DNA from 2 places in the Pseudoalteromonas sp. SG45-1 genome. Region 2 is predicted to be linked to the other one. Evidence: riboswitches for the same ligand, from Rfam matches in the RefSeq annotation. Region 2 holds a riboswitch; the other holds the start of a gene.

Region 1 (15,881 bases), on a different contig from region 2:
ATACGTAAATGAGGTTTTTTTTGTAAATAAGGGGAAATTAAGGCAATTTTTAATAAAATAAATAGGTTGCAGCAAACAATGGGAGCTAAATAAGTGACTTCATTTAGTGGTTGAGTGTTCGCTGCACCGAAAAATAATCATGGTTGGGTGATTATTTATATTGAGCTGCACCGCTAAGTGCTAGTCTTTTACCAATCGTGTTAAGTTTAGCTAACATTCTTGCTTTACGGTTAGTTGGTTTAACGGCTACTTGCGCTGCTGCTGTTTGATTTAATGTATTAATTGGTTTCATTATTTTGCTCCGGTTGTATCTGTTGAAATCGCGTGCATTTTGCACGTTGTTTGATTAAAAATACAACGATAAAAATTGAGCCTGAGGGATTAGTTAAACTAATCTGAATTGATTTCATTAATATGCGATTCAGTAAGTTGCATTACTGTTTTTGCATAGCTATTTATATGGCGGTTGGTTTTAACCCCTTTGATGTTGGGGTTTTTGGTTTTTTAATTTATTTTTATGCATTTTATACAATGTTTTTTGATTATTTATTCAGATTAAAAAAATTTAATTAAACGTTTGTTATCTCACTCTAGAATACATTGCTGGAAACAAAAGCTTGTCACTACTTATAATTATTAAACCAAGTATCAAAAAACAGAGCCAAAAATCATTGGCATGGCTTAAAAATATCTGTAAAAAAAGCAGCTTTTCTTATTGTATATTTACTACAACGGGAAGCTTTGACGATGACTGCGCTCAAATAAGGTTGTTACTGAGTAAATTTCCCAAAGTAGTTGCACTAGGTGGCGATGGTACATTGAACTTGGCGGTTAATGCACTAATAGGGAGCAGCTGTTCGTTAGCATTATTACCTTGCGGTACAGGTAACGATTTCTCCAGAGGGTTTAATTGCAAAGAAGATGATTGGCGAAAGGCATTATTTAATACACCGACAGCCATTGATATAGGAAAAATTAATAGCCGCTATTTTATTAATATTGCAGGGGTAGGATTTGATGCTCATGTGATTAAAACTATTAATGATAAAGCTAATTTTTCATCTTTTGATTACAGTTGGACGAGCATTAAAGAGCTATTTTATTATCAAGCTCAGCAGTTACAAGGTACGTTTAATAACGATGCTCGGCAGTATCAAAATTTAATTACTGTATTTGCTAATCATAAGTACTTTGGTGGCGGGCTAAAAATAGCGCCAAAAGCGGATTTAATTGATGGCCAGCTTGAGTGTTATCAAATGCGATCGGGTGGGCTTTTTTATAATGTAATAAGCTTTATTAAGTTATTTTTTAAGCGTCATGAGTATATAAAAAACCTTACCTATAGTCGCTTAAATACAGCTTCCATAAATACTGAAGGGCTATTGATTGAAGCAGATGGTGAGCTGATAGGTAAAACTCCTGCAGTTGTTAGTGTGCATGGACAAGCCTTACTTTTTCATATGCCAATAAAAAAGCGCCTACAGTAAAGTAGGCGCTTTTGCGTTAGTTGCGTTAATAACGCGTCTAACTGGGGACGGAGCCACTTTTAGCTATTGCTCTATTAGCTAAAAAGGCGTTAATTCGTTTTGTTGGGGTAAGCACAATGGCGTTACCTAATAGCACTAAGCTAAACCCTGCAAAGGTATTTGCGTGCCATTCAAAGCCTTCAAAAAAGCTACTCAGTGTTACTGCCACTAACGGGAATAAAACAATAACGTAGCTGGCTTTTTCAGGGCCTATATTTTTTAGTAGTGCAAAGTAACAACCAAAAGCGATTACAGTGCCAAATATTGATAAATAAAGTAATGATAACCAGTAGCTAGTTGGGGCGTTTAAACTAAATTGCACATCGTTCATTAATACATATAAAGCTAAGCCTATAGCACTATATAACATGCCCCATGCATTGCCCTGCAATACGCCAATTTGCTTACGAGAATTACGAACGCTTACCATGTTGCCCAATGAAGCCACAAAGGTGCCACCAAGGGCAAGTAGTAACCCGACCAATGCACCGTTACTTAAGTCGAACTGCTGTAATTGTGGCCAAAACAGACACGTAATACCTAATACAGCGAGTGCGGCACCGGTATAAATTCGTTTTGAGATAGGCTTGCCAAAAAATAGTCGAGTGTTAACTATGTTCATAACCAGCAACAGTGAAAAGGCGATAGAGGTCATAGCGGAGGTTAAGTAATTTTGTGCCCAGTAAAGCATTAAGTAATTTAAGGCAAAATTACAAAGAGCCAACAAAGCAAAAAAACCATGATCGATTAATGAAAAGCGCATATCCGGTTTTTTGTACGCTACATATAACCACATTAAAAGTGCTGCAATAGCAAAGCGATAAAATAACGATAGCTCTACAGCAATATCACCTAGCTGAAATTCGATGGCTAACCAAGTAGAACCCCAAATTAAAACGGTTGTAATGTATAGCGCTGCACTTTTCATGGTTACTCTCCAAAGCCCGATTGAATGGCTATTTTAAGACCTGTCTGTATACTTACCATATACAGAAAAGTAAAAATGTAACCTATACAGATTTGGATGCGTGATGATAAGACAGAAAAATAGCCAGGGGCATGAGTTTCTATATCAGCAAGTTATTCAGTTGATCAGAGATATGAGCGCCCAGCAGGTTTTACTTCCTGGCGAAAAACTTCCATCACTGCGTAAAATGGCAGATAACTTAAACATTAGTATTCCGACAGTGAAGCAAGCTTATCAAACACTTGAAGATCAGGGGTTAGTAGAGGCACGTGAAAAATCAGGGTATTTTTTAAAAGTCGTTAGCATGGCGCATAATTTACCTAAGCGAGTTAAATTAAGTCGCGAACCTGTTGTGGTAAATAAACAAGCCTTAATAGAGCAGGTATACAGTGCGATTCATCAAGCTAATGTAGTTCCTTTTGGTATCGCTAACCCAATTGCTGCTGCACCTACCGATAAAGCACTGGCGAGAAATATGCGCCGAGTAATGACTACAGCTGGCAGTAAAGCTATTAACTATGGACCAACAGATGGGTTTGTACCGCTGAAAAAGCAATTGGTGCATCGCTATTTAGATTTTGGTATTGGCATAAATATGGACGAGCTTGTGATCACCAATGGTGCACAAGAAGCCATGGCTATTGCACTTAAGTGTGTGACAAAGCCAGGCGATGTAGTTGCCATTGAGACGCCTTGCTATCACGGGATTATCGAGTTAATAGAAAGCCTAGGGCTTAAAGCGCTCGAAATACCACTGTGCCCAGATAATGGTATTTGGTTAAGTGATTTGGAACGCGCTTTAAATGAGCATGATATAAAAGCGTGTTTATTCTCGACTGCAATTAGTAACCCTGTGGGCAGCTTTATGCCTGATACAAACAGACAGCAGCTGGTGGAGCTACTTGAAAGTCATGACGTAGTGCTTATTGAAGATGACGTATATGGCGATTTATATTTTACGGCAAAACGAGGCACACCTGCTTTAGCGTACTCTAAAAAAGGATTAGTGATTAGTTGCTCATCTTTTTCTAAAACCGCAGCGCCTAGCTATCGTGTGGGTTGGGTCGTTGCCGGTAAATTTGCAACGCAAGCAAGGCGATATAAAAGAGCACTAAGTTGCTCTGCTTCGTTAATAAACCAATGGACGTTATCTGAATTTATTGCCAGTGGTGAGTACGACCGAAATTTAAAAGTGCTTAGGCAACGCTTGCGCGATAATAAAGAGCGTATGCGATGGTGCTTACAACAAGCTATGCCAAAAAATACACGTATAAGCGATCCAAAAGGAGGTTGCGTAATGTGGCTAGATTTAGGAGGCGAGTACGATAGCCAAACATTGTTTTTACTTGCGCTTGAGGTTGGTATTAGTATTACCCCTGGGCTTGTTTTTTCGGCCTCTAATAAATATAAAAGCTGTGTAAGGTTGAGTTATGGTGTGCAATGGAGCGCGCAAATTGAGCAAGCCATTATTACTCTGGGTAAGCTCACTTTATTAGCTAAAAAATAAGTCAACGAAATACAAAAAAGCAGCATTTAAGTAAACTTAAGTGCTGCCAAAGGGATGTTAAATAACATTTGCTGTACTAATTTTGTTTAAAGCTAAATAACTGGTAACCTTCAAGCTCAGGCACTTGCATTACTAATTGCTCTTCTTGTTTTGCAATATCAGCAAAGTTTCCACATAAAGAGTTGGCACGTTCTTCAAGTGCGCTTGCATGTAGCTCTACTTTTTCTTCTATTTGTGCACCCATATTTTCCATACGTTGTTCAAAAGCATCCATATCACCGCCTGAACCAAGTAACTCAGAACCTAAAGCTACTAAAATACTGCCCATTGATTGCATTACTGCTGATTCAACCGCTGTTTCTATCTGCTGCTCAAATTGTTGTTCAAAGTTTTCGCCAAATTGATTAAAACTTTGTTGGCCCATCACAAATGTACCTTGTTGGTAAAATGTGTTTTCTACTTCGATTTTAATGTCATCCATAAGCTCTGACATATTATCAAGGCCGTCAATATTAAATGCATTGCCTACTTCTTCTAATGCCACACCGGCAATTTTAACGCCTTCTAGCGCTATATTGGCTACTTCAGGTAATTGTGTGCGTAAACTATCAGAGTACTTGCTTAGCGCTTCGCGTTGTGAGCTATTTAGTGCTACAAATTCGCCATTTACGGTTAAGTCACCATGGCTATTAAACTGCATGGTTTTATTGTTGGCGGTAAAAATTTCCAATTCGTTTGGCTTAATGCGCACATCATTTTTAAATTCGACGTTACATTCATCATTACTAAATGAAATTGCAGAATCGTTATCGTTATGAGCCATAGCGGCTGGTGAACAAATTAATGCGCTAACTAATAGTAATTTTTTCATGTTTGTTCTCTACTTTTTGTTGATGACGATTAATTAATAACAAGTTTGATGCCAGTTTTATTTTTTAATATAAAACATATGGTTAACTGTTTTTGTTTGTTTTTTAGTAAATGAAATCAATTAATAAATAACTATTTTTTAGTCAAATTGGCTAACTAATAAAAATTAATAAATTTTATTTATCGATACGATAAAAAACTCTCACTTTCCTCAATTCAAATTTAGCGCTATTTATTCACATTACTGACATGAAGACTATTTACAGTAGTCACGTGGCTTTATTTTGATGTTAATTTGCACAGCATTTTGACGTTAAACATTTTAATTTTACCGACTATTGCGATAATAAAATCCTTGGTTGGTCTCAAACACTTTATGGAGTGGGTTGTGGGTAAGACATTTAGTTACGATGCGCTAGATGACGATTTTGTTGAAGACGAGTACGAAATGCTCGGCCGTAATCAACACGATAAGAACAAGCAAAAGGTTAAAAAGAAGTTGGAAGACTACCTTGAGCAAAAACGCTTGCGTAAAAATCTAGGCGAAGACGATTTAAGCGATTACACCGATTAAATTTCACTAGTATAAATAAAATACCAATTAATATTGAGAGTTTAAATGTGCAGTTATGCGTATGTTTAAGTTTCAGTAGTATTGGCAATAAAGAGGCCTTGCGCCTCTTTATTACTTTTTAAAGCGCATTTTTAGTTTGTGCCAAAGCTTTTTGAATTGTAAGTTCTAGTTTTTCTGGTTTAGTAAAAGGTGCATAACGTTTAATTGGCGTGCCATCTGCAGCAATTAAAAATTTAGTAAAATTCCACTTTATTTTACGTGTTAAAAAACCAGGTAAAGCCGATTTTAAAAAACGAAAGACTGGGTGAGCATGCTTACCGTTTACATCTACTTTGGCCGCCATTAAAAAACTCACACCAAAATTAATTAAACACCCTAGCTCTATTTGTGTAGCGTCGCCGGGTTCTTGCTGACCAAATTGATTACACGGAAACCCTAAAATAACTAAACCTTGGCTAGCATATTTATTATGCAAAGCTTGAAGCGACTCGTATTGGTAGGTAAATCCACATTTACTTGCGGTATTAACAATAAGCACAACCCTACCTTCAAAATCACTAAAGTTAATAGGTTGACCCTGCAAGCTTGTTGCGCTTAATTGATGGAATTTGTGCATATTGGCGTCTTTTTTATTATTGTTATTGGTATTTTAACCTGAGTACAGTATTTCATAAAGTACAAAGAGTGCTCTAATTTAATATTAAAAATAGCCCCATACCGGCAAGTGTTGTGTAATAAATATTATGTGTTTTATAGGCAACAATGATGGCGACTATTGCTGCGCTTAAATAAGGGTTTTGCCAGTTTAAGTTAATGCCATCTTCATTCAAAAACACGATAGGCACCCAAATTGCTGTAAGCACCGCAGGTGCGCTAAAGCTTAAAAATTGCTGCATTTTAGGACCTACTTTAAACGGTAAAGCGCGGTGTAAAAATAAATAACGCGTAAAAAATGTAATGCACGCCATGAGTAAAATAGTTGTCATCATAGCGTTGCTTCCTTTTTAGCGGTTAGCCTTGCTGTGCTGTAACCTGCGGCCATTGCCAGCAGCGCTGAGCAAACAAGCCACAACTCAAATCCTGTACTTTTTAAAAGCGTTGCGCTAACACCAGCTACAATTACCGTAACGAGTGAGGCCAAATTTTTGATTCCCGGAATAACCAACGCGATAAACGTCGCGGCAATTGCAAAGTCGAGCCCTAAATTAGTTAGGTCGGGCAGCATTGTGCCCGCTACAATGCCAATTAACGTCCAAATATTCCATGCAATATAAAAGCTAAAACCAGCGCTTAATGCGTATATTAAGCGTGTTTTTGTTCTATATGCTCTTCGATGATGAGAAAACGCAAACAGCTCGTCGGTTAAAACAAAACTTACTGGTAAGCGCCAACGCATAGGTTGATCAATCACCTTATGACGCACGGCTAACCCGTATAAAAAATGCCGAGAGCTAATAATAAATGTTGTGAATAAAATTGTGAGCAATGGTGTGTTGCCCGCCATAAGTTCAATCGCAACAAGCTGTGCAGAGCCTGCAAATACTAATAACGACATTGCTTGGGTTTCAAAGGCGCTAAAACCATTTTGAATCGCTAAAGAGCCGCATAAAATACCCCAAGGAACAACGGCTAAACACAGTGGTAGCATATCTAAAAAGCCTTTTAAAATAGCTTTTTTAACTGGTTGCATGATATTTACTCTCACGGCTTGTAGAATGGCTCATAAGGATACCTTAATATTATGATGTTAAAGTAGTTAACAAATTAAATAATACTGTTTTTTTTAAGGATAGGCACAATGACGACGTTAAAAGTGTGGGATGGGTTTATTAGATGCTTTCATTGGTTTTTGGTTGTAAGTATTGCAGTGCTTTATTTTAGTATTGAAGAGGGCATGATTGAGCTTCACTTTGTCGCTGGTTTTTTTACTTTAGCACTTATAGTAACACGTTTAATATGGGGTGTTATTGGTAGTAAAACCGCGAGATTAAGTGGGTTACTGCATTCTCCTAGAGCTATTTTAAGGGCGCTAAAAACACCAAGCGAATCGTTAGGCCATTCGGCACCCGGTAGCTGTATGGTGATAGTGTTTTTTATATTGATCATAACGCAACTTGTAAGTGGCTTAATGAGCAGTGATGGTATTTTAACTGACGGGCCGCTTGCTCAATATGTGTCTAGCGATACGATTGATTTTGCCAATTGGCTACATGAGCTGAATTTTGACATTTTACTTTATGCTATTGGCTTACATGTATTAGCTATTATTGTTTATAGAATAAAAGGCAAACCGCTGGTTAAGGCGATGATCACAGGCTCAAAAGAGTTAAAAGCGGATGACTCTGAGGCTAAAGTAACTAAAGCGTCTTGGCCTGCGTGGTTAATATTTATATCTTTATTGGTGTTGCTGGTATTTACGTGGGCGAAAGAGCCTTTAACTTATTTGTTTAGTTAAAAACACATTAAACCAGCCTTAAAGGGTTGGTTTTTGTTTTTGGTTACATTCTTTTGTTTGATTGTTATGCGGGGTCGAATTATAATCGCCGCATTGCTGGCAAACTAGCCGAAAGGTTAGGACGCAAAGTTTCCGGTCTAAGGCTTTTTAAAAGCTATGGTAGCGGGACTACTGCATAACGTGTTGTTATGTATCACTTGCCCTCAGTGTATTTTTTGTGTATCCATAGTGTATGGATAAGATTTTGTAACTCTTAAGGTGTTGCCGTGTTTATGCATACGTCGTTGGCCTGTGGAAAGTGGTCAACAATAGGTTGCTTAAATCATCATACCCAACTATTTATTGGTGATGTGGTGAGTGTAACCTTTTACGACATGCAAGGAGAGCTGGTTAGTTTATCATTTGATTACAAGATCACCTCGCTTGAGCAAGGTGAGCCTCACGCATGGCCGCGTTTAGTTGCCGAGCATATTAATGTGCATGTTCCTCTGGTTAGCGCAGGTAAAATGACCGAACAGGGTTTAATTGTAGCCTATAGAAATAATGAAATTTTTGCACTGCAAAGCAGTGGTATATGTAAAGCACACATCGACTTTCATTGTATTGCAAAATGCGATGAGCGTGTTGTTAATAACCTTGATACTTATGATTACGTGTACCCTGAAAATTGTGAAAACTATAATGCGGGTACAAAGGTATTGCAGCCAAAAACTGGGCATGTATATCAATGCAGGCCTTGGCCATTTAATGAGTTTTGCCGCACGAATGACGATAATAAGTCTATGTTCGAACCTGGTGTGGGGCAAAGCTGGGCTATGGCTTGGCAGCAAATATAAAGCTTAAATTATCTTCCCAAAGGTATAGCGGTTTTAGTAATGAAGCGTTTACCGTTTTAGCCCATCCAACTATTGGATGGGCTTTTTTATTTTTATGATAAACTGCAAATCACATTATTTTTTTAATTGGTTTTGTTGTGTCTCGTCCTGACTACTCTTTAAGTTTATTACCTAATTTCCCGATTGCTAAACAGCAAGCCCATACATTAAGTACTCATAATAAGATACGTACCGATAATTACTATTGGATGCGTGATGACGATCGCCAGGATGAGCAAGTACTTGCGCATTTACATGCTGAAAATGCGTACTGCGATGAGCAGTTAGCTGCTATGAAGCCACTACAAAATACACTTTTTGAAGAGTTAAAAGCACGCATTGTAAAAGATGATAATTCGGTACCCGTTAAAGACGGGAAATACTGGTATCACTCAGAAGTTCGTGGTGATGATGAATACTCGCGTCACTATAGAAGTACGAGCATAAAGGCCGATAATAAAGAGCTTTTACTCGATGTGAATGTCTTAGCTGAAGGATTTGAGTTTTTTGAGCTGGGCGAAGTCGCACTAAGTCCATGCGAGCAGCTTATGGCTTACTCTGAAGATACTGAAGGTCGTCGTATTTATAATGTTCGCTTTAAAAGCTTAGCGACCGGTGAAATGCTACCTGATGTACTTGAAAATACAGAAGGACAAGTTGTTTGGGCTAACGACAATAAAACTGTTTTTTATGTAAAAAAAGATTTAAAAACGCTATTAGGATACCAAGTATTTAGGCATGAGCTTGGCAGCGAGCAAAGCCAAGACGTAATGGTCTACGAAGAGCAAGACAGCAGCTTTTTTATGGGACTTGGTAAAAGCCGCGATGAAAGCTTAATTATTATTGATTTAGCATCGACAGAGACCAATGATACATGGGTGCTTGATGCTAATAAGCCCACTGGCGAATTTAAAGCATTAATGCCGCGTGAAGATGGCCACGAGTTTGACGTAGATAAGCTAGGTGACACATTTTATATTGTGACTAACTGGCAAGCTAAAAACTTTAGATTAATGACGGCAACAAACGAAACAATTGCAGATAAAACACAATGGGTTGAGCATACAGCTCACAGAGAGAATGTACTGCTTGAAGGTGTAGAGTTATTTAATGACTTTTTAGTATTGAGTGAACGCGAGCAAGGGCAAGCTCGATTTGTAGTTGTTAATAGGCAAGGGGATCGTATGGCACTTGAGTTTGCCGATCCTTGTTATTATGCTGCAATAGCAATGAACCCAGAGCCAGACACAGGCACTGCGCGTATTTATTACTCAAGTTTAACAACACCAGGTTCTTTATATGATGTTGATTTAGCAACTGGCGAAAAAACACTACTTAAACAGCAAAAAGTACTCGGTAGTTTTAATGCCGATGACTATCAGTCTGAGCGATTAATGGTAACTGCTCGCGACGGAGTTAAAGTACCCGTATCAGTTGTTTATCGAAAAGACAGCTTTAAAAAAGATGGCACAAATCCGTTATTTCAATACGGCTATGGTGCGTATGGCTATACGATTGATCCAAGTTTTTCAAGTTCATCGCTGAGCTTGCTCGATCGTGGTTTTGTTTATGTAATAGCACATGTTCGAGGCTCTGAAATGCTAGGTCGCGAGTGGTACGAACAAGGTAAAAAAGAGCATAAACAAAATAGCTTTAGTGACTTTATTGATGTGACAAAAGCGCTTGTTGCACAAGGCTATTGTGATAGCAGCAAGGTGTTTGCCTCAGGCGGCAGTGCAGGTGGTTTATTAATGGGGGCGGTTGTAAACCAAGCACCAGAGTTATATTGCGGTGTTGGCTGTCATGTACCATTTTTAGACGTATTAACCACGATGCTTGATGAAAGTATTCCGCTCACAACAAATGAATATGATGAATGGGGTAATCCAAATGAGCCTCAGTTTTATGATGTAATTGAAGCTTACTCGCCGTATGACAATATTCGCGCCCAAAACTATCCGAACATACTCGTTACTACCGGTCTTCATGACTCACAAGTGCAGTATTGGGAGCCTATGAAGTGGGTTGCAAAAATGCGTGAACTTAAGACTGACAGTAATATTTTAGTATTTAAAACCGATATGGATGCAGGGCACGGCGGTGCATCAGGTCGCTTTAAAAGTTTAGAGGAAAAAGCACTCGAAATGGCCTTTTTTATTGCTTTATTAAATTAACTGCAAAATCGGAAAATTGTATTATCCTATATATAGAAGTTGATATATGTAAGGCGATATATGTTTGGTGCACATGGTGAATTTCAAATTTGTTCACAGCCCCCTCAGATGTATTTAGAATTGAAAGGGAGCTTTAATAATGAAGGCATTACGCTGTTAACTAATGGAGTTGTTCAGGAGTTGAGCACTCACCCTGAAAATACGATTAAGTTCGTGGTTGTTAATTTAAAAGAGTTTGAGCTGTTAACTTTGGATGGCCTCGATTCATTAGAGGCCTATTTTGCCGGTGTAAAAGAACGTGGCTATCAACGAGTTGATTATATAAACATTAATATCATAGCTAAAAATATGTTTGAAAAAGTATGGAAAAATAGCGATGTAGAAGTTAATTTTTATAAAGATACCGAAAGCTATTTATTAGTGCACCCAAATGACAGTTATATAAAACAGAACTGGTAACTAACATGAGTATTATAAACCGCTATTGAAGAGGGCTTATAATACTCTCTAAACACCCTTTATAGCGCCGTGAAAGGTTTAAACACATATCGTTTTTCAGCCTTACTTTATAATCGCCACTGTCAGTAGGCATCAGTTCGCAAATAGCTTGTTTTCTTACCAGCGTAGAGCGATGAATGCGAACAAATCCTTCAGGTTCTAGTTGTTGTTCAATATTTTTCATGGTTTCGCGATGTAGTACCGGCGTATTACCTTGGGTAAAATGCAGCTCTACATAGTTGCCCGCGCCATTAATCCAAATAATATCATTTATATCAATTAGCCTTACCTTACCTACATCTTTAACCACAATGTGTGATGATGGCTTTTCAGCTTGTGTGCTTTGCTGGTATTGGCGTTCGGCCGCACTTGCAATCGGGCAAAGGTGAATCAGCTTATCAAAGCATTTATCAATACGTGATGCAGTTGAATCTAATATTAAAAAATCTACAGCGCCAACTTCAAAGGCAAAACTCGCAAAATGTCCCGATTGAGCAATAATGACTAACTTCAGCTTTTTAGCAAGCTCAGTTAAATGCACTATTTGCATAGGGTCAGCTAGGTTGGTTAGTTCGTAAAACAGTACGTTGTATTGATCTGTGTCTATTTGATCTAACCTATTTGTTTGAAGAAAAGATTGAGATTCAAAGTGTCGGTGATCTTGCACACGCTTTGTTAAAAATGTTGCAAACTTAGTGTTACTAACAAAAGTTAATGCATGAAAAGAAGCGATCATTATTTTATATCTCTTGCTGTATATAATAATAAAGACCGTGCTTAGCGGAAAAACTGTTATGAAAAGTACAATATATTTATAAAATAATTGTGACGTACTGATTCATCCCATAAAAGCTGCTATTCGTACCAAAGACTACGCCTCATAAATAATGCCCGTAGAGTGTTTAAATAAATCCCCTTACTGTAATCCGCGAAGTAACCATTTAGTTACAAAAATAACAATTCAGGGGAATTATATGACATTAACTAACAAAGGTAGCGCGCGATTATTTAAAAAATCGTCGTTAACAGTTGCGCTAAGCAGCGCGATACTTGCAAGCTTTTCATTTCAAGGTGTTGCAGCAGAAGATGACGAAATAACTAAAATAGAACGCGTACAAGTTACAGGATCTCGAATTCGTTCAGCTGAGGCAATGTCATCGGCTCCTATTCAAGTTGTAGATAGTGCTGCTATAGATGCATCAGGGTCGTTAAATATTCAAGACTTATTATTAGAGAACCCTGCATTTGGTACACCAGCTATTAGCCGTACTAACTCAAACTTTAATACCGCAAGTGCGGGTGTTGCTACTGTTGATTTACGTAATTTAGGCTCTAACCGCACATTGGTTTTAGTGAATGGTCGTCGTTATGTATCAGGTGTACCAGGTAGCTCTGCTGTCGATTTAAATACTATTCCGAGTCAATTCATCGAACGTGTTGAAATTATGACAGGTGGTGCTTCATCTGTTTATGGTTCTGACGCTGTTGCTGGTGTAGTTAACTTTGTACTAAAAGATGATTTTGAAGGTATTGAATTCGAAGGCCAATATGGTGAATCAAGCGAAGGCGATGATGAATCACGCCAATTTAACTTTACCTCAGGCTTATCAAGCTCAGATGGGAAAGGGCACGCGATGTTCCATCTTGGGTATTCTGATCAAGGTGCTGTTTTTTCACGTGACCGTGACCGCTCGGCAGTAGACCAATTTTCAGGTATCTTCTTTGAAGATGATCCAGTAGCAAACCCAGGCTCTGTATTTGATGCTGTAAGTCCATTTTTATCTTCATTTCCGCCACAGGGACGCTTTAGCGCTGGGGATGAAACATTTACGTTTAATGATGCAAACACCCTACAAAACTCGTTTAGTACTAACGGTGGCGATGGCGTAGCTGCAAATGGTTTTAACCGAAGTGGCGTACGTACGATAGCGATACCTACAGAACGTTACTTATTTGCCTCAAATGGTAGCTACGAGCTAAGCGACAAGCATAGCTTTTTTTATGAAGGTACTTACGCTGCAACAACAACCGTTTCTGAATTAGAGCCATTTCCTTTTGCCTCTGACGACATCTATGCAAATGGCCAAGTACCAATTGAATTTAATGTAAACGGTGAAATATTGCGTAACGCATTTGTACCTGATGATATATATAACGCAGCAACCGACACCGACGGTGATGGTATGCGTGATATCTTTTTTGCAAAGCGCTTAAGTGATATCGGTAACCGTGGAGCACGAGCTGAGCGTGATACATTCCGTTTAGCACTAGGCTTTCAAGGTGAAATAGCAGATGGTTGGTTCTACGATACTTACTATGTATACGGTAAAACAAAAGAGCAGCAAGTTTCTGGTGGTTTAGTTAACGTACAAAGCTTTCGTCAAGGTTTAGAGGCTGTTATCGATAGCCAAGATTTAGATGGTGATGGTATTACTGATGAGGCTATTTGTATCGATGCGACAGCACGTGGCTTTAACTGTGCGCCGGTAGACATTTACGGTTTCAATTCGCTATCGCAAGGTGCTATTGATTTTGTAAGTGCACCTAGCTCACTTTCAACGTCGGTTGAGCAAGAAATCATTGGTGGTAATATTTCAGGTGATTTATTTGATTTACCGGCAGGTACGGTAGGTATCGCTGCTGGTTTTGAATACCGTGAAGAGTTCTCACGTAGTGAATTTGATGCTTTACAGCAAGCTGGCCTTAATGCGGGTAATGCAATTCCAGCAACAGAAGGCTCGTTTGATGTAACTGAATATTATGTAGAAGCAAACATCCCCGTGCTTGATTCTGTAACAATGAATGCAGCAGTTCGTTTGTCTGACTACTCAACAGTAGGCAATACTGAAAGTTGGAACGTGGGTATAGACTGGGAAGTAATGGATAGCTTACGTTTACGTGCTACCCGTGCACGTTCAACACGTGCTCCAAATATCGATGAACTATTTTCTCCACCTTCACAAACTTTCCCAAGTGGTTTAAACGATCCATGTTTAGGTGTTACTAATAGTGGCGGTGGTGCTGCAGGTGATGCTTGTCGTACAGATGTTGGTGTTACAACTAATATCGCTTCAAATGGCGAGTTCACGCTTAACCAGTCTGACTTACAAGGTATTAGTGGTTTTAACCGTGGCAACCAAGATTTAAAAGAAGAAGTTGGTGACTCTGTGACAGTAGGTTTAGTATTTACACCAGAAAATCTAATATCAGGCCTAGACATTACGCTTGATTACTTTGATATCGAAATTACAGATGCAATCGTATCAACACCTCGTCAGTTTATTCTTGACCAATGTTATGGTGGTGGCGATACAAGCTTTTGTGACTTTGTAACTCGTCGTAGTGCGCCATCAGGTAATAATAGTGCTGGTTCACTAGAGTTTATTGACAGTGGTGTATCTAACAGTGGTGGTTTAGGTACAGAAGGTGTTGATTTAACACTAACGTACTCTACTGATATTGGCCCAGGTGCGTTTAGAACTCGCCTTGCTTATACTTACCTAATTGATGGTTATAGCATCCCACTTCCAGGCGCTGATAAAGATGAGTTTGCTGGAGAAATTGGTGCATCAGAGCATAAAGCTAACTGGAACTTTGGTTATAAACTTAACGACTTTGATTTTAACTGGAGCTTAACTTACATTGGCGCTGCAGACTTTGATGATCAATTCTTAAGTGGTTTTGGTATTGCTCCAGGTGGAGTAGGGATTGGTTCAGTGACATACCATGATGTTCAAGCAAGTTACCATATCAGCGATTCAACAGAGCTTTACGCTGGTGCGAGTAACTTATTTGATAAAGAGCCACCACGCATTTTATCGGGTGTGAGCGGTTCAAGTACTGGTACTGAAACAGATGCAGGTACGTATGACCCAATTGGTCAATCATTCTACATAGGTTTTAGAAGTAAATTCTAACCAACAATAACGACACTAACTATAGTTACTTAATTAGTTACGTTCACAAAGCCTCAGTATTGCTGGGGCTTTTTTATTGGAAAAAATAATGCGAGCAGTAATTTTTTATACATCGTTTATCCCAATATATAAGTATTGTGCCCACTTAAACCAAAAACAACGCCACTGGTAACAGGGGCGTTGTTTAGTATGGGGAGGAGGTTAATATAGTAACCGAATCGCTTGATTATTTAACGATTTATCCCTATTTGTGCCCTCTTCATTGAGGGCTTTTTTTTGCTGGTTTAGTCTAAGTAAGCCTTTAGCATCCAAACCAGTTTCTCTTGCTCTGAGATGTAATCACTCATTAGTGAGGCTGTACCTTCATCGTCTGCATCACCAGCTTGGCTTAAAATATCACGCTGCATGTGAATTAATGTACTGTAACCAGCAAGTAGGTTTTCTACGGCTGTAACACCATCACTAATATCTTTAGCTTCTTTAATTTTACTTACTTCAAGGTAATCAGAAAATGCATG
Region 2 (15,881 bases):
AGGTGTAGAAAACTGTTTGATTGAAAATTATTTTATTAACCCCAAAAATGTTGTTTCTTTACATAACCCTGTCAATATTAATATGATAGAAAAGATTGCGAAAGATTCAAATGTTAGCATTACTAAACCATACATAGCAGTCATGGGTAGGTTAGTTACTTCAAAATGTTTTGATGTTTTAATCGATGCTTATGCTTTAGCAGATATAAAAGAAGACCTTAGAATATTAGGCGAAGGTCCAGAACTTGAGCGTTTAAAATGCAAAGTAATAAGCTTAAAATTAGAGAAAAAAATCCATTTTATGGGGTTTCAAAAAAATCCTTATGTTTATATTAAAAATGCAGGTTTTTTTATATTACCTTCAAGTTTAGAAGGCTTTCCTAATGCATTAGTAGAAGCTATGGCTTTAAAAAAAGCTGTAATAAGTACTAATTGCACTGATGGTCCTAGTGAGATTCTAAAGTTAAATCAGCTTATTCCTGCTGAAGAGTATGTTGAAACTGAGTACGGGATAATGATTAACGTTAAGGATAAAATAGGTTTGTCGAAAGCTATACGCACCTTAAGTCTTAATGAAAGTTTAAAAAATAAATTAGCTAAAAAAAGTTATTTAAGAGTTCAGGATTATTCGCCAGATAAATTTCGCGATAAATTTGTTGAAATAATAGTAAATACATTAGCAAACCAAAATAATGAGAAGCCATTGATATGAGAAATATTCGTTTAGCCTTTTTAGGCGGTCGTGGGATTTACTCAAACTATGGTGGGGTAGAGAATGCTATTAGAGAAATTTCAGATGTAATAAGTCAGAAAGAAAATACAAAAGTTACTGTTTATGGAACAAAAACGGAAGACTTTAGTAAAGTAAATCAAGAAATTATAAAAAATGTACAAGCAGTAAATAGTCCAAGTTGGATTTATAAAAAACTAGGACAACACGGAATTATTTTTTGGTGTGTTTTGCACTTAATGTTTATAAGTAGACCAAATGTAGTTTTTGTATTTGCTTCTGGACCATGTATTTTTACACCTTTACTACGTTTAAGCGGAATAAAAGTTGTATCGAGCCTAAGGGCAATTGATAGCGCAAGAGATAAGTGGGGATTTGTTAGTCGTAACATTTTACGCATGGGTGAATATTGTGCTTGGCGTTTTGCAAATGTATTTACGGCTAATAGTAAAGAAATGATTGAGATCTATAGCAAATACAGATCTGATGCTTTGTTTGTACCAAACGGTGCTAAATCAATTAACGTTGACGCTGTAAATACGCTCAGTAAATATAATTTAATTCCTGACGAATATATGTTATTCGCTGCAAGGATTGATCCTGTAAAAAGGTTACACCTTTTGGTTAATGCACATAATAATATATCTCAAAAACGTAGAATGAAATTGGTTATTGCTGGCGGTAACTCTAAAGATCCAGAATACCTAAATAAACAGATTAGTGATGCAAATGGAGATATTTTATTTGTTGGACATTTAGGGCAACAAGAATTGGAAGCTTTATTGAAAAACAGTAGAGCTTTTATATCGCCATCAATCTTAGAGGGCATGTCTAACAGTATTCTTTCTGCAATGATAAATGGTAAAGCAGTTTTAGCCGCTGATATTAAAGCTAACACAGATATTCTTGATGATGATAGGGCAGTATTCCCTGCAGATAATTTAGACTTACTGCAGTCTGGTCTTATGAAAATATCTAATGATAAAGATTTTTGTTTTAATCTTGGTGTTAAGTTGAAGGAGCATGCACAAAGTAATTTCTCTTGGGAAAGCACCGCTAATAAATTTTACAACGCAGCCTTGGCGTGTATTAACGCAAAAGATGATAGCTAAATATGTGGACGATTATAGCCCTTATAGTGGGCTTAATTTTTTTATACATAACCGCAACTAAAGGGGCTAAGCTTAAAAATACTAGTTTACTGTTTGTAGGTTTGGCTATTTGGTTGAGGTATTTTCTCTCTGCTTTTCATGAGATAACATTTCCACCAATAGTTGCTGGATTATCTATAAATGCTTTAGCCGCTATTATAGTTGCGAGTATTGGGATTTTTTTATTACCAATAAAAATATTATTAATAAAAAAATTAACACCGGTGTATATTTTTATTATATGTATTTTTATAAGTGCTCTAGTAAACGTTAGTATAATTGGGTTTATTTCAGCAATAACAAAATGGATATATTTTATCGCGATTACTATGCATTTTTTTATTGCTATAAATTATTTAAAAACGAGTGTTGCAATACGTTATATATTAATTCCATTAGGTATGCCGGTGGTTTTGCAAGTTATATCTATTTTTTTGGGGCAAAGTAAAGCTACTGAGGCGGATGGATCAGTGAGTTTTGTTGGTGGTTACAATCACGAAGCGGTATTTTCTATTTTAGTATTTACATTTCTTTGTATGTTAACACTTGTTCCAAAGAAAAAAATAAAATTTCAAAATGTATTAATAATAATTTCAATATTTAGTTTAATAATGACTAATTATAGAACAACATTACTCGCGTGTTTACCTGTGCTTATTTTTTACATGTGGACTCAAGTAACCTACTCACTAATAAAAACTCAAAGGCTGGCTGTTTCTTTATTTTTGACAATTGCGGTTGTAGTTTTCGGTGGGGTTTTAGTCGTTTTATTTGGTGAAAGATTTTCAGATATTGTTGTTGTAATTAATCAGGCTGGGGATCTTATAAAGCCAGCAATATATTATTCAAGAAGTCAGCAGGATATTTTTTCGGCTCGAGTATATTACTGGAGTTTATATATTACTGAGTATGTTAACTCTGGATTACAAGTTCACATATTCGGGTTTGGACCAGATAACTGGAAGAACTATTTTGAAAAGTACGCCCATAACTCTTTTGTTTCGTACTTATTTGAGTATGGGATTTTAGGGCTTGTATCTTTTGTATTTTTATTAACAGCTCCAATTTTGTGGCTATTAAAAATAATAAATAATAAAAATGTTATAAAAACAGAAATAAGTAGTCGTCTGTTAGCTTGTCATTTAGGTTTTTTTATTTTGAATTTAGCAACTATGCCACTTTGGCAAATAGAGGGGTCTACTCTTTACGCTTTAATAACAGCATTGACAATATATAATCAACATACGGTTCGAAATAACAAATTAAGGGGCAGAAAATTATGATTATGTCTAAGCATGATTATAAAAGATATTTATTAGAAGATAAAAAAAGTCTCGGTGCTAAAGATAGCTTTAAAGAATGGCTATTTCACGATATCTGGCGTTTTCAAAGAGCTTTAAGAAGAGCCGAATATTGGACTAATTGCCATAAATCTTTTGCTGGTAGAGTTTTGGGGTTATTATTCAGGTTTTACTCAAAAAAAGTAGGGCAAAAATTTGGCTTTACAATACCCGTTAATACTTTTGGAGCGGGTTTATCAATTGCTCACGTCGGCACCATCGTTATTAACTCTCATACAAGAATAGGTACTAATTGTAGAGTCCATGTTTGTGTCAATATTGGAGCAGCAACTAATAATAGCTTACATGTCCCAATCATTGGAGATAATTGTTATATAGGCCCGGGGGCAAAATTGTATGGGGATATTATTATTGGCGATAATACTGGAATAGGTGCAAATAGTGTTGTAAACAAATCATTTAAAGAAGGAAATCAAACTATAGCAGGATTACCGGCTAGAAAAGTATCAGATAGAGGTCCTATGCAATTTCGTTCTTTTAGCGTAACACAGAGTAAATAAGTATATGAGTTTTGCGAAGCAGTTTTCTTACTCTTCATTACACCGAATTATTCAAGTTTTTTCATCTATTATACTCGTATTATGTATGATGAAAGTATGGGGAAAGAGTGAGTATGGGTATTATGCATATTATATATCAATAGCTACGATACTTTTAGCAATAGCTGAATTTGGTACTCCTAATGTATTTAGGCGTAATTATACAGATACTGAAAGTCACACAAAGAAAGAAGTTTATAGCTCTCTTTATGTACTTAGGCTTTTATTTATAACCCCAATAGCTCTGACTTTTTTAGGGTTAGGATGGTACTATAATAGTTTGTTTTTTATCTACTATAGCCTTGTAACAGTAATTATTAGTTTCAGACTAAATGAATACAAATTAGAGATGAACTCTGAAAATAAATTTATCTCAAAAATGAAAAGTTTGATTTATTTATTTGGATTAATTACAAAAGTGACTGCAATTTATAACGGAGCGACGTTAGAGACTATTGGATTAATTACCCTAATTGAGCATTGTCTTTTTACACTTGCATTTATCAAGAGAACAGGTTTTGACTTTAAGTTCAATATGTTGAAAAAAGATTTATTAAAGGCTTTTTTTTACACATCTGCAGCGTTCGCATCTACGTACATAATCGCCTTACTTGGAGGGAAGATATACACGTTATTAGTATTTAATGTTTTAGGAAGTGAGGAAACAGCTGTTTTTGCTTTTTCCACACGAATGCTGGAAATACTTTTAGTCCCAACGCAAGTATTTCCTGTTGTTATAATTCCACTATTAATGAAAAGCACATTAAGCAGAGATATTTTGTACACTCATATAAATAGAGCTTTTTCGTATTTATATTTGGGAATAACGATATGTTCTGTATTTGTTTTACCTATTATTTTACCTTACATTATCGACGGTACCGAAAATATAGTCCAATTTTTACCTTTGTATTGTTTAACTCTAGTGTTTTCTTTGGGAAACACTTTAGCTGGAGTATATTTTATATCACTTAATTATAACAAAATATTAATTTATAGATCTTTAGGCTTGCTTATTAGTAATTTAAGCACTGGCTTGTTGTTTATGGAATTGTGGGGCTTGTTGGGTACTATTTACTCTATTATTTTCTCATTTTTTATTGTAGATATTGTTGGAGCTGTATTTAGTTTAGCATGCCGCAAAGAGTATAGATTCCGATTAGCTGGCTTTTTAAAGCCATGGTTATTACTTAAGTCAATTTTAAACTTGTCTGAAACTTTTAGACACAGCAATAAGAGTTAGAATAATAAACCTTCGCTACCATGGTTTGGATTATACGAGTTCAGTATTGATGATTGTTGGTGTTTTTTTCATGCTTCTTTGATATATAAATATCAGCCGGATTGGCGGATATTTAATGATTCAGGAAATATTTTATTTAATTATTTTACTGACTTTATTAAATCATTTCGTATGGAGGTATTTTATATAAATTGTGTTTTTTTACGTTTTAGTATTTGACAAGGGATTTATAAAAATATTCTTCGAGACAGATTAAACCGAGTTATGATTCCTTTAATATTCACTGGAGGTACAATTAATTCAGTATTTAATTATTATAGTTTCAATGAACACTACAGCGGAGTTTACAACTATATTCTCAAAGGTGATTGGATGGGACACCTTTGGTTTATAGGTAATTTAGCTATATATTATTTATGTTTTTACTTTCTTTTGACCCTATGTTGTAAAAGTAAGAATGTTAATAACAGTAAAATATACTATTTTCTTTCATAGTTACACCTCTTTCCTCGGTTTTTCTTTTTGGATTGGTTTGCATAATAAAACCTGAAATTTTATTTATCTCAACAAGAGCTCTTCTTGATTATGCTCCTTACTTTATTCTTGGTATGTACTTGTATAAAGAGAGAGATGCATTTTTTTGAATTAATGAATATAAATTTAACAATGGCTAAAATTGTATTTACAAGCGCTTTATTTTATTCTCTGTCTTTATTGTTATCTGCAACTAACTATCTTCTACTATAGTTTTTGTTACATTCATAGGAGCCTTTTTTGGGATAGCATCAATCTCTTTACTTTCTTATATCGGTCGAAATAAAAGTGAAAAAATAAAACTCCTTTCCGATGCTATTTATACAATCTATTTGTTACATCAACCTGTTATTGTTATTCTTTAATAATGTCTAAGTATACCCTCCCTATACTGATTTAGTTTTTGAAAATTTGTATATTTACCCCTTTAAGTACATTTTATTTCCATCAATAAATAGTTAAAAAATCTAATATATTATCATTTCTTTTTAGTGGTAAATTACGAAATAGTAAATGAATGTAATATCCCATATTATAAATAGATATGAATTACTTTATTTGAAATATTATTTTCGGTAGGTAAACACCAGAAACACTTTAATTTAATATATTTAACCTCTAGATAAATTTAAATGCAATTCTGGGTTTGCATTTAAATTAAAGGCAATTTTATTTACATTGAGTTAGATTATTTGGTTGATAAGCTAAGTCACCGTAATATGAGAAATTAGTATTAACAAAATCAATTGCAGTTGTATTTGTGTTTAAGTAGCGTAAATCACATAGTCTCGCAGATTCATAAACTTTTACGGTTGAATTTAACATCCTAATATGAGAATCAAAGGCGATTAAAGCAGACACGTTTGCTGTATTTATATAACATTCGGTGCATGTAAATTCATTGTTCCATAATTTTAAGTTATACCTTGCTTCGTTACCTGATAATGATTTTATTTTATTTAAAGTAATATTTTTTCCTTTAAGATCTAGATCTGCATCTCTACTATTTGAAATTACTGTATTATTAATAGTTATATTGCTGGTATTTGTATTTGAGACTATTCCGTCACCTTGCTGGTAGCTTCTACACCCTTCAATACCACCGATATTGTTTGATATAGATACATTATCTATTGATATATCCTTAGAATATCCATTTATAAGAATACCTGAAATGTGACAATCTCTTTCATTTTCAGTAGAAGTCGCTAGACCATCTAAAATTGTGTTTGAAATACTAATATTATGGGTGTCAGAACCATTTATGCGTATACCAGCCTTGTAATAACCCATACTTTTTAAGTTATTTATCGAAATATTAGATACATACTTATCAATATTGCTATCAAATTCTATGCAACTAGAGTTGTTGTAAGCATTAACACTCTCAATGTTTACGTTTTCAACATTGTTATTTTTAAACCGGAAACAATACCTGGTGTTTAAAAATGATAAGTTTCTAAATGAAATATTACTACGAGCAATAACAAACCCTGAGTTACCACCTGAATAAAAATTGTAATTGCTACTAAATGTCACATTATTAAGCCCAACAACTTCCATTGGATGACTACCTTGATTAAGTACTAGAGCATCAGTTTGTGAGTAAGTTCCAGGAAGCAAATTGATTTTATTTAATGATGTGTCAGATAATAAATTGTTTAGATTACTAATGGACGCTGGAGAATTCGCTGTATAACCATTACCAGATCCATCAGGACTAATAAAGGCTGTATTTGCTTGTAATGTAAATGAAAATAAGAAGAACGATGATAGTATAATAAATTTTTTCATGATTTATACCTTTAGTAAATTAATATTCAAATAGGTTTGAAAAATGAATAGGTAAACAAAGGTATAGTTATGAATTTCAACTAGTGTCTATGCGGTAACCCCGCTACCATAGTAAATGAAGTATTTACTTTAGGCCGGAAGCTTTGCGTCCTTGATTTTCACCAAGTTTGCCATTATCACTTTCTGCTTTTATTATAGTAAAGTTTGACTCAATTGAAAGCTTAAACTTTATTTAATTATAACTCACTGAATTAATTAAGCTAAAGTTAACTAGATTACCTATTTGAGGAACGGTGGGCATGAGATTCATACGTAATCATTGAAATTATCTAATCAAAAACTGGAAGTTTTATTATTTAATGATTATTAATGTATGGCTTTTAAGAGCCAAATTATAAAAATATTATTCTAACAAACATACTCTACTAATAGCTTTATTCTTCTTTGCTATAATCCATTTATCTAAAAAATATTTCTAAGTTGATTGCTTGAGTTTTTTAATTGCATATTATATAGTTAATAAACTATATAAATTTCTATTAAGTATTGCTACAGGTATATAATTTTATTTATTTCAAGGATGTGACACAGTTGTAAAGAAAATGGATGTACTCTTTCATTGCCCCTATAATCTGTATTTTTAATAAAGACGACTTTATATAAGAATGAAGTGACTATGTGCTTTAACGTCTCGAATGTAAGGTCTTTTATTTCACATATTATCAAATGCTAATCATTAATAACTACTATGATGAATTTACAAAAATCTAAAATTCCAAAGCTTTAAAGTTGTACTCAATTGTTTAATTAATCTGAAGCGAAATAATCCCTAATTCAAAAATGTCAAAAATTAAACGTAACCCATAAAAAATACTTGCTATACTTGAGTCATAAATAGACTACACGCGCAAAGTTCTTAGTCAAGTAGCACTTCTGCGAAAGTTTGGTGGGGCAGTAGCGAAAGGTTGACGGTACGTTGGTCATCTCGATTTTGATTAAGAGCCATATTTAATAAGTGTCGAAAACAATGTCAGCATTACCTTAAATGGTTTTGTAAATCATGATGGTATTGTAATGAATATCCGGCTATTGATGATGTAAAACCTACAGTACTAAAGGGTAACGTTTCATCGAAGTAACTGTATTATTATACTTAGAGTAACAATTGGTTCGAGCTTAATTGTTGGAGCCGGAGCCCTGATAAGTAAAGATTTACCAAGTAATGCCGTATATGCCCGGGACTCAGCTAATAAATTAAATTTCTAGCGGAATAGCAACATGGAATTTTAGATAATATTTTAGACACAAAAGGAATTAAACCTAAAAGATATTTTATTAAACGCCATGATAAACAATATTTTTATTATAGATCTATAATTAATATTTATAAAAGCTGTTATGTATTCTAAATGTGCAGGGTGTTGGAGTAGTGTATCGAATATTTGTATCCAATCGAGTTTACATTGAGGTTGAGGTTTACGCTTCAAAATGCTTTTATTAAGTTGTACATTAAGTTAATGTTCAAATAACGGTTAGGTTTAACCTTATATTTAATATTAGTAACTCCTTAATTCGATGTTTTATAAGATAAATAAACTAAACTTTCAGCGAGCTTTAACTTGAACATAAAAAATGATCCCGCAGTAAATAGTTTTTTACAAAGAATGCCAAAAAACATTCAAGAAACCTTTACTGATGAGCAGCTAATGTATCTAAAAGTTGCGATAGGTGCTCGTCAGTGGGGGAAACATAGTGTTGACTTTCGCGGCGTACTCAGCTTTTTTAGATATCGTTATTATATAGTTTTTTTAGGTGGTCGTAATAGGCGAGTGCTTAGTGAGGGGAGTAAAAAAATCTCTCTATTATTAAAAGTTTTTTTTACCAGTGTGCTTGCACTTCTACTACTATTATCATTTACATTAATAGCTTATTTGATTAAATCTGCGTTGGGAATTGATTTGTTTGAAGGATATTCATTTGGTGTTTGGTCTCGGTTTAAGAGCCTATTTAATTAAACTCACCTTATCCTAATTGTTCTTTTTTCGTTAGAATGTAAATTTTTCTGTTATTCGAACTTAATAGTAATGTATGGCTAAGCTCGCAAAAATATTGTAAAATTATTATTAAATCTACTTCTAAGTATTTGCTATAAAGGAATGGAATCGCATGACCTCTTCAAGGACTTTTAAGCCTAACGGCTCCTCAGATGCTAGTTTTTATAGATTGTTCGACATTTTTTCGCTATTTTTGGCCTTTCAATGCTCGAGTTTTCTTTATCATTTTGAGCTAACTACCCACTACATGATTGCAATATTAACTGTTGCCTTAAGTTACTTATACTGCGCTGAAATATTTTCGGCTTATCGTTCGTGGCGTGCAGGTAAATTTAGAGACATGATTTTTACAGCCTGGAGTGCATTGTTTTTAGCATTTGCCACTTTGTTTTTTGTTATGTTTGTTTTTAAGTTGACTGAGTCACTTTCACGAGTTGGTTTAGGTTTATGGTTACTGTTTAGTATTATATTTTTATACACGTGGCGCTATGCCGTTAATTTATATAAACGAAATCGCCGTAAGCTCGGTATGAACTTACGTAATGTTGCCATAGTAGGGGCTACTGAGTCGGCGGTATATTTATATGACGAGATTGAAAAAAACGATGAGTTAGGTTTTAAGTTTTTAGGCTTTTATGACGACCGTAAGCCAGAACGATTATTTAATAATGTAACTACTTACGAAGTAACAGGCACAATACAAAACGCTATTTGTGCAGCACGCGAGGGAAAAATAGACATACTCTACATTGCACTGCCAATGAAAGCTGATAAGCGCATAGCAGATCTATTATTGCAACTGGGTGATACCACTGTAGATGTACATTTTATACCCGACTTTTTACTATCAAACTTAATACATGCACGTGTAGAGCATGTTGGTAACGTAGACACACTAAGCGTATTTGAATCGCCTTTTATTGGTGCGCGTGAGTTTATAAAACGCACCGAAGACATAGTAGTGTCGTCGATTATATTAATGCTTATTTCACCCATACTTATTGCTATAGCGTTCGCTGTTAAATTTACTTCAAAAGGACCTGTAATTTTTAAGCAAGACCGCTACGGGCTTGACGGACGTAAAATTAAAGTGTGGAAGTTTCGCTCAATGAGCGTGACCGAAAACAGCACAGTGGTAACTCAAGCCACTAAAAACGATTCCCGTATAACACCATTAGGTGGTTTTTTACGCCGCACCAGCCTAGACGAACTGCCGCAATTTATAAATGTTTTAAAAGGCGATATGTCGATTGTGGGGCCTCGGCCACATGCTGTTGCACATAACGAGGAGTACCGTAAAAAAGTAGAGTTTTATATGCTACGCCATAAAGCAAAGCCCGGTATAACAGGTTGGGCTCAAATCAATGGTTGGCGAGGCGAAACCGATACCCTTAATAAAATGGAAAAACGGGTAGAATTTGACTTGCACTATATTAAGCATTGGTCGTTATGGTTTGATATAAAAATTATTTTTTTAACAATATTTAAGGGATTTAAAAATGCAAACGCTTACTAATCCGGTTAAAGGCTTACTTTTAATTGTAAGTATGGGGGTTACATCCCCAGCATTTGCGGCGCTTAAGCCAGGCAGTGTTATAACTAAAGACGGCGCAGAAATTACGCCTACTTTAACTACAGGAGTTAGCAGTAATGATAACTTTTTTAGCACCCCGAATGATGAAGAGTCGCGTTTAATATGGACTATTACCCCAAACATTGATGCACTGATAGAAGATGGCGTAAATTATTACAGTATTAATGCAGCTACGAGTACAAGCTTGCATAACAAAGACAGCGCAGATAATTTTACCCAAGTTAATTTAAGTGCTGCAACGCATAACGAATTTACCAGCCAACATAGGTTAGATATTAATGCCAGCGCCGATTGGTTGTATGAGCCACGTGGTAGCGGTTTAACTGAAGGCTTAGGTGATGCAATTAACGAGCTGGTAGAATACCAACAACACAATTTTAATGCTCGATACGAATATGGTGCCGTAAGCTCAAAAGCCCAAGTTGCACTGCAGGCTGGTTTTTTTAACAAAAAATACCAAAATTTTAGAGCTGTTTCACAATTTCGTGATTACGATAAAACGTTAATGGGTATTACTGCTTACTACAATACACAAGCTTCAAGCAGAACCTTTATAGAGTTAAAGCGCGAAGATTATCGTTATGATGTGATACAGGCTAATGGTATTAGCCGCGATTCTGACGATACTAAATTACTAGCCGGTATGGAATGGGAGGCAACGGCAGTTACCTCAGGCTCGTTTAAGTTAGGTTATCAAAAAAAGAGCTTTATATCGGCTCAGCGTGAAGATTTTAGCGGTTTAAGTTGGGAAGCTGCGGTTAATTGGCAGCCATTAAGTTATTCGACCGTGCAGTTAAGCACTAGTCGTGCAGCAAAAGATCCATTAGTTGAAGGCGATTACATAAAAGAAAGTACATATGGTATTAATTGGGCACATAATTGGAGCGACTATTTAAGCTCACTTGCTGGTGTTAATTACACTAATGAGCAATATACTGGTGATGTAGGCCGTAAAGATAAATCCAAAAGTGCACGTTTAGGTTTGAACTATATTGCGAGTAAGTTTGGTATGGTGTCTACCTATGTAGACTTTATTGATAAAGATTCTACTCAAAGCGCAATAGAGTTTGACCGCGTTATTGTAGGTGTTAATTTTACATTCGCTTTAAAGGCTAATTAATGAAGTTTATTTTTAGTTTAACGCTGCTATTTTTAAGCAGCGTTTGTTTTGCACAGTCTGAGCAAAATTATGTATTAGGTGCAGGAGATATGGTTGAAATAAAAGTTTTTGGCCAGCCTGATTTAGAGGTTACTGCACTTTTAGGTAATAGTGGTGAGGTTAATTACCCGTTTTTAGGTAAAGTGAAATTAGCGGGGCTTAGCATTTCTGAAGTTGAACAGGTTATAACACAAGGCTTACAACCTGATTATTTAATAAACCCTAATGTATACGTTCAAGTTGTTGAATATAGGCCTTTTTATATTCATGGTGAAGTTAAAGACCCTGGTGCCTACCCTTATCAACCTTCTATGACAGTAAACCAAGCTATAGCACTTGCTGGTGGTTTAACTGAGCGTGCATCTGTTGATAAAATATACATATTTAAAGAGCAAACTAAACAGCAGCAACAAAAAGGTGGTTTAAACAGCCTAATTGCAGCGGGCGATACAATAAAAATCGAACAGCGCTTATTTTAAGTTGTAAAGAGTATTAAACATGAAGAATGACGTAAATGAAATTTTGGACAGTTCTGGTGAGCTTATTGATTTAGGTGTTTATTTAAATATTATTAAAAGGAATTTATGGCGTGTTTTTTGTTTCGCTGTAGTTATTACAATTTTAGTTATAATGTTAGTTTTGACTATGACACCACGCTACAGCGCCACTGCAACTTTGTTAATAGAGTCAGAGCAAAGCAAGGCTGTAAGTTTTGATGAAGTTTACGGCCTCGACTCATCTAAAAAAGAATATTACCTAACTCAGTTTGAGGTTATTAAGTCGGACAGTATTGCTCGTGAGGTCATCACTAAGCTAGACCTAAAGTCACATGTGGACTTTATTCCAAAATCTTCAGTTTCTAAAGAGTTCGCAAATATTATTATAGCTTTTATACCTTTTCTACAGGCGAAGGAGCTTGAATTATCTCAGGAAGATAAATCTCACCTAGAAATGTTATATCTTTTAAACGAATTTAAAAGCAATTTGAGTGTTTCTCCAATACAAAATACTCAATTAGTAAAAATTAGTTTTGAGTCAAGCGATCCTAAATTAGCTGCTTTAGTGGCGAATACAGTGGGTGAAGTATATATAGAAAGCCAAATGCGCGCTAAAATGGGTATTACCCAGCAGGCATCTAATTGGTTAAATACGCGTTTATCGGCACTACGTATTCAGCTTGATACCTCTGAACAAAAACTACAAGCTTACCGTGAAGCACAAAAACTGGTAGATATTGAAGGTATTGCAGGACTTGTAACGCAAGAGCTTGAGCAAATGTCGCAACAATTACTAGTGGCCCGTAACGAAAAAAACAACCTGCAAAGTATTAACCGTGTAATAAGCGAATACGGTAATAATAATTTAGAGCTATTAGGTAGCATGCCTGAAATTACATCACATAAAGTGGTACAAGATGTAAAACGCGAGGTTATTTTAGTAGAGCGTAAGGTAAGTGAATTAAGCGAGGTTTACGGCCCTAAGCACCCTAAAATTATATCGGCAAAGGCTGAGCTTGCTACGGTAAAAACTAACCTAGATAAGCAAATTAAAAGCCTAATTACCGGCATTGAAAAAGAGCTAAACCGAATTACTCGTACCGTAAGCGCGCTTGAGGCTGACTTAGCTAAAATACGTGCAGAATACCAAGAGATCACCCGTAAAGAAACTGCCTATAACCAGTTAAAACGTGAAGTTGAAACAAACCGCAGTATATTTAATACCTTTTTATCGAGATCTAAAGAAACCGAAGTAACCAGTGATTTTAGCTCGGCTGCCGCACGTTTTACTGACCGCGCTTATGCACCAAATAAACCTGCAAAGCCAAATAAAAAGCTTATTATTATTTTAGCTTTTGTGGCAAGTTTTGGTTTTGCGGTAGTAATGAGTTTTATTTTTGATGCGCTTAACGATACAGTTAAAACAAAAAATGATGTTGAGGGTAAATTAGCACAACGTATGCTTGGTTTGTTGCCGCATGTTAAATTGCCAAAAAATAGTGTGTTTCCGATACATGCTTACCTTGATGACAACTACAGGCGTTTTGCCGAGTCGGTACGCACGTTCCGAACTAGTCTATTGTTAACCCAGTTAGAGCGCGACCTTAAAGTTATTGCGGTTACCTCGAGCTCCCCAGGTGAGGGTAAAACCACTACCTCTGCTAATTTAGCTATGTCGCTTGCACAAATGGGTAAAGTGCTAATTATAGATGGCGATTTACGTAAACCAAGTATTGCAAAACGTTTTGATATTCCGGTATTTCACCCAGGTTTAAGTAACTTAATTGTAGGTACCGAGGAGCTTACTGAGTGTGTGCATATAGACGAGCAGTCGGGTGTTGCTATTATGCCAAGTGGGCAAATACCAGGTAACCCTTTAGAGCTTTTGTCTAATATTCGTTTTAGTGAACTGCTTGAGCTACTTAAAGCTAAGTATGATCATATTATTATTGATACGCCGCCCACTCAGGCAGTGAGTGACGCACTAGTTATAGCACAAAGTGCAGATTCGGTTATTTATGTGGTTAAATCTGATGTAACTCGTATTAAACCAATAAAAGCGGGTATTGAGCGTTTGTTTGAGTCTAAAGCACATGTTGCTGGCATAGTGCTTAATCAAGTTGATATGAGTAAGTCAAACGATGAACACAGCTACGGCTACTACGATTACCATGATTACTCACAAAAACCTGAGCAATCAACAGCTTAAAACGAATGATAGATATACATTCTCATATACTACCTGGGCTTGACGATGGCGCTAAAGACTTAACGGAGTCTTTAGCGCTATTAAAAATGGCACAAGCCGATGGTATAACTCACATGGTAGCTACTCCGCACATTCATTTAGGCCGCTTTAATAACGCTGCTTCGCATATTTATGACGATCTAGCTAATTTAAAAGCACAGGCATTAGTAAATAATATTGGTATTAAACTAGCTGTTGCAGCAGAGGTTAGGTTAGATGTAGAGCTAATGAGTTTAGTGCTTAGTAATAAACTCCCGTATATTGGTACGCTTAATTCAGTAAATTATTTATTATTAGAACTCCCGCATTCGCATGTCCCCCAAGGCTACGATAAGTTTATAAATTGGCTAGCTAAACAAAATATAAAAGTGATTATTCCTCATCCTGAGCGTAATCGTGATATTCAAGTAAATCCTTTTTATATTAATCGTTTAAAGCAATTAGGGTGTGAGTTTCAGTTAACAGCGTCAAGCATTGAAGGTGCATGGGGCGAAACTGCAAAAAATATTAGTATAGATATGCTAAAAAAGGGTTTAGTAACCTATGTTGCATCTGATGCTCATTCAGTTAAGCGCAGGCCGCCTATTTTGAGTAAAGCTAAGCAAATAGTGAGCGAGTTGATAGGTAAAAATGATGCACATAATTTGTTTTTTACCAACCCTAAGCGTCTAACAGAGTCGTTGTTTAATGAGTAATTTAAATACAAACCGCCTCACACAAATTGCAATACTTGCAGTTATTACATTAGTTATAGGTTATCAAAGCTCACAAAGTATGCGTGCAAATACATGGTATTTTAATGCAGTCAATATTTTAAAGCAGCCTGTAAGCACAATTACTCCTGAAGAGCTAGAGCTTGCAGACAGGGCAATTACATATGCAACAAGCCAAGACCCTTCACAGCCTCATTACTGGCAGTTAAGTGCTTATATAAAAATGTCCAATCTAGCTGTAACTAGCGAGCAAAATAAGAATAA

What was found. Region 2 has a riboswitch for cyclic di-GMP ahead of H5117_RS10520 (hypothetical protein). Riboswitches for the same ligand answer to the same signal wherever they lie in the genome.
Region 1: linked by a shared signal. The riboswitch ahead of H5117_RS14760 (chitin-binding protein) and the one ahead of H5117_RS10520 (hypothetical protein) in region 2 are both predicted to bind cyclic di-GMP.

Annotation. Positions count from the first base shown of each region.
Region 1 covers NZ_JACJEP010000018.1:47,904-63,784, reverse strand. Annotated here, with positions in the region: gene H5117_RS14810 (hypothetical protein) at 152-292, opposite strand; gene H5117_RS14805 (diacylglycerol kinase family protein) at 618-1,487, shown strand; gene H5117_RS14800 (DMT family transporter) at 1,525-2,454, opposite strand; gene H5117_RS14795 (PLP-dependent aminotransferase family protein) at 2,558-4,000, shown strand; gene H5117_RS14790 (YggN family protein) at 4,077-4,871, opposite strand; gene H5117_RS14785 (PA3496 family putative envelope integrity protein) at 5,259-5,444, shown strand; gene H5117_RS14780 (glutathione peroxidase) at 5,563-6,060, opposite strand; gene H5117_RS14775 (AzlD domain-containing protein) at 6,134-6,433, opposite strand; gene H5117_RS14770 (AzlC family ABC transporter permease) at 6,430-7,134, opposite strand; gene H5117_RS14765 (cytochrome b/b6 domain-containing protein) at 7,243-7,899, shown strand; cyclic di-GMP riboswitch class I at 7,988-8,075, shown strand; gene H5117_RS14760 (chitin-binding protein) at 8,172-8,735, shown strand; gene H5117_RS14755 (S9 family peptidase) at 8,873-10,948, shown strand; gene H5117_RS14750 (hypothetical protein) at 11,009-11,407, shown strand; gene H5117_RS14745 (LytTR family DNA-binding domain-containing protein) at 11,430-12,182, opposite strand; gene H5117_RS14740 (TonB-dependent receptor domain-containing protein) at 12,421-15,363, shown strand; gene H5117_RS14735 (Dps family protein) at 15,648-15,881, opposite strand, start outside.
Region 2 covers NZ_JACJEP010000010.1:48,880-64,760, reverse strand. Annotated here, with positions in the region: gene H5117_RS10550 (glycosyltransferase) at 1-712, shown strand, start outside; gene H5117_RS10545 (glycosyltransferase family 4 protein) at 709-1,842, shown strand; gene H5117_RS10540 (O-antigen ligase family protein) at 1,845-3,164, shown strand; gene H5117_RS10535 (serine O-acetyltransferase) at 3,167-3,742, shown strand; gene H5117_RS10530 (lipopolysaccharide biosynthesis protein) at 3,828-5,024, shown strand; gene H5117_RS20890 (acyltransferase family protein) at 5,250-5,519, shown strand; gene H5117_RS10520 (hypothetical protein) at 6,228-7,352, opposite strand; cyclic di-GMP riboswitch class I at 7,443-7,534, opposite strand; gene H5117_RS10515 (3-phosphoshikimate 1-carboxyvinyltransferase) at 9,017-9,367, shown strand; gene H5117_RS10510 (undecaprenyl-phosphate glucose phosphotransferase) at 9,519-10,922, shown strand; gene H5117_RS10505 (outer membrane beta-barrel protein) at 10,906-12,120, shown strand; gene H5117_RS10500 (polysaccharide biosynthesis/export family protein) at 12,120-12,638, shown strand; gene H5117_RS10495 (polysaccharide biosynthesis tyrosine autokinase) at 12,658-14,865, shown strand; gene H5117_RS10490 (tyrosine-protein phosphatase) at 14,871-15,599, shown strand; gene H5117_RS10485 (VpsP family polysaccharide biosynthesis protein) at 15,592-15,881, shown strand, end outside.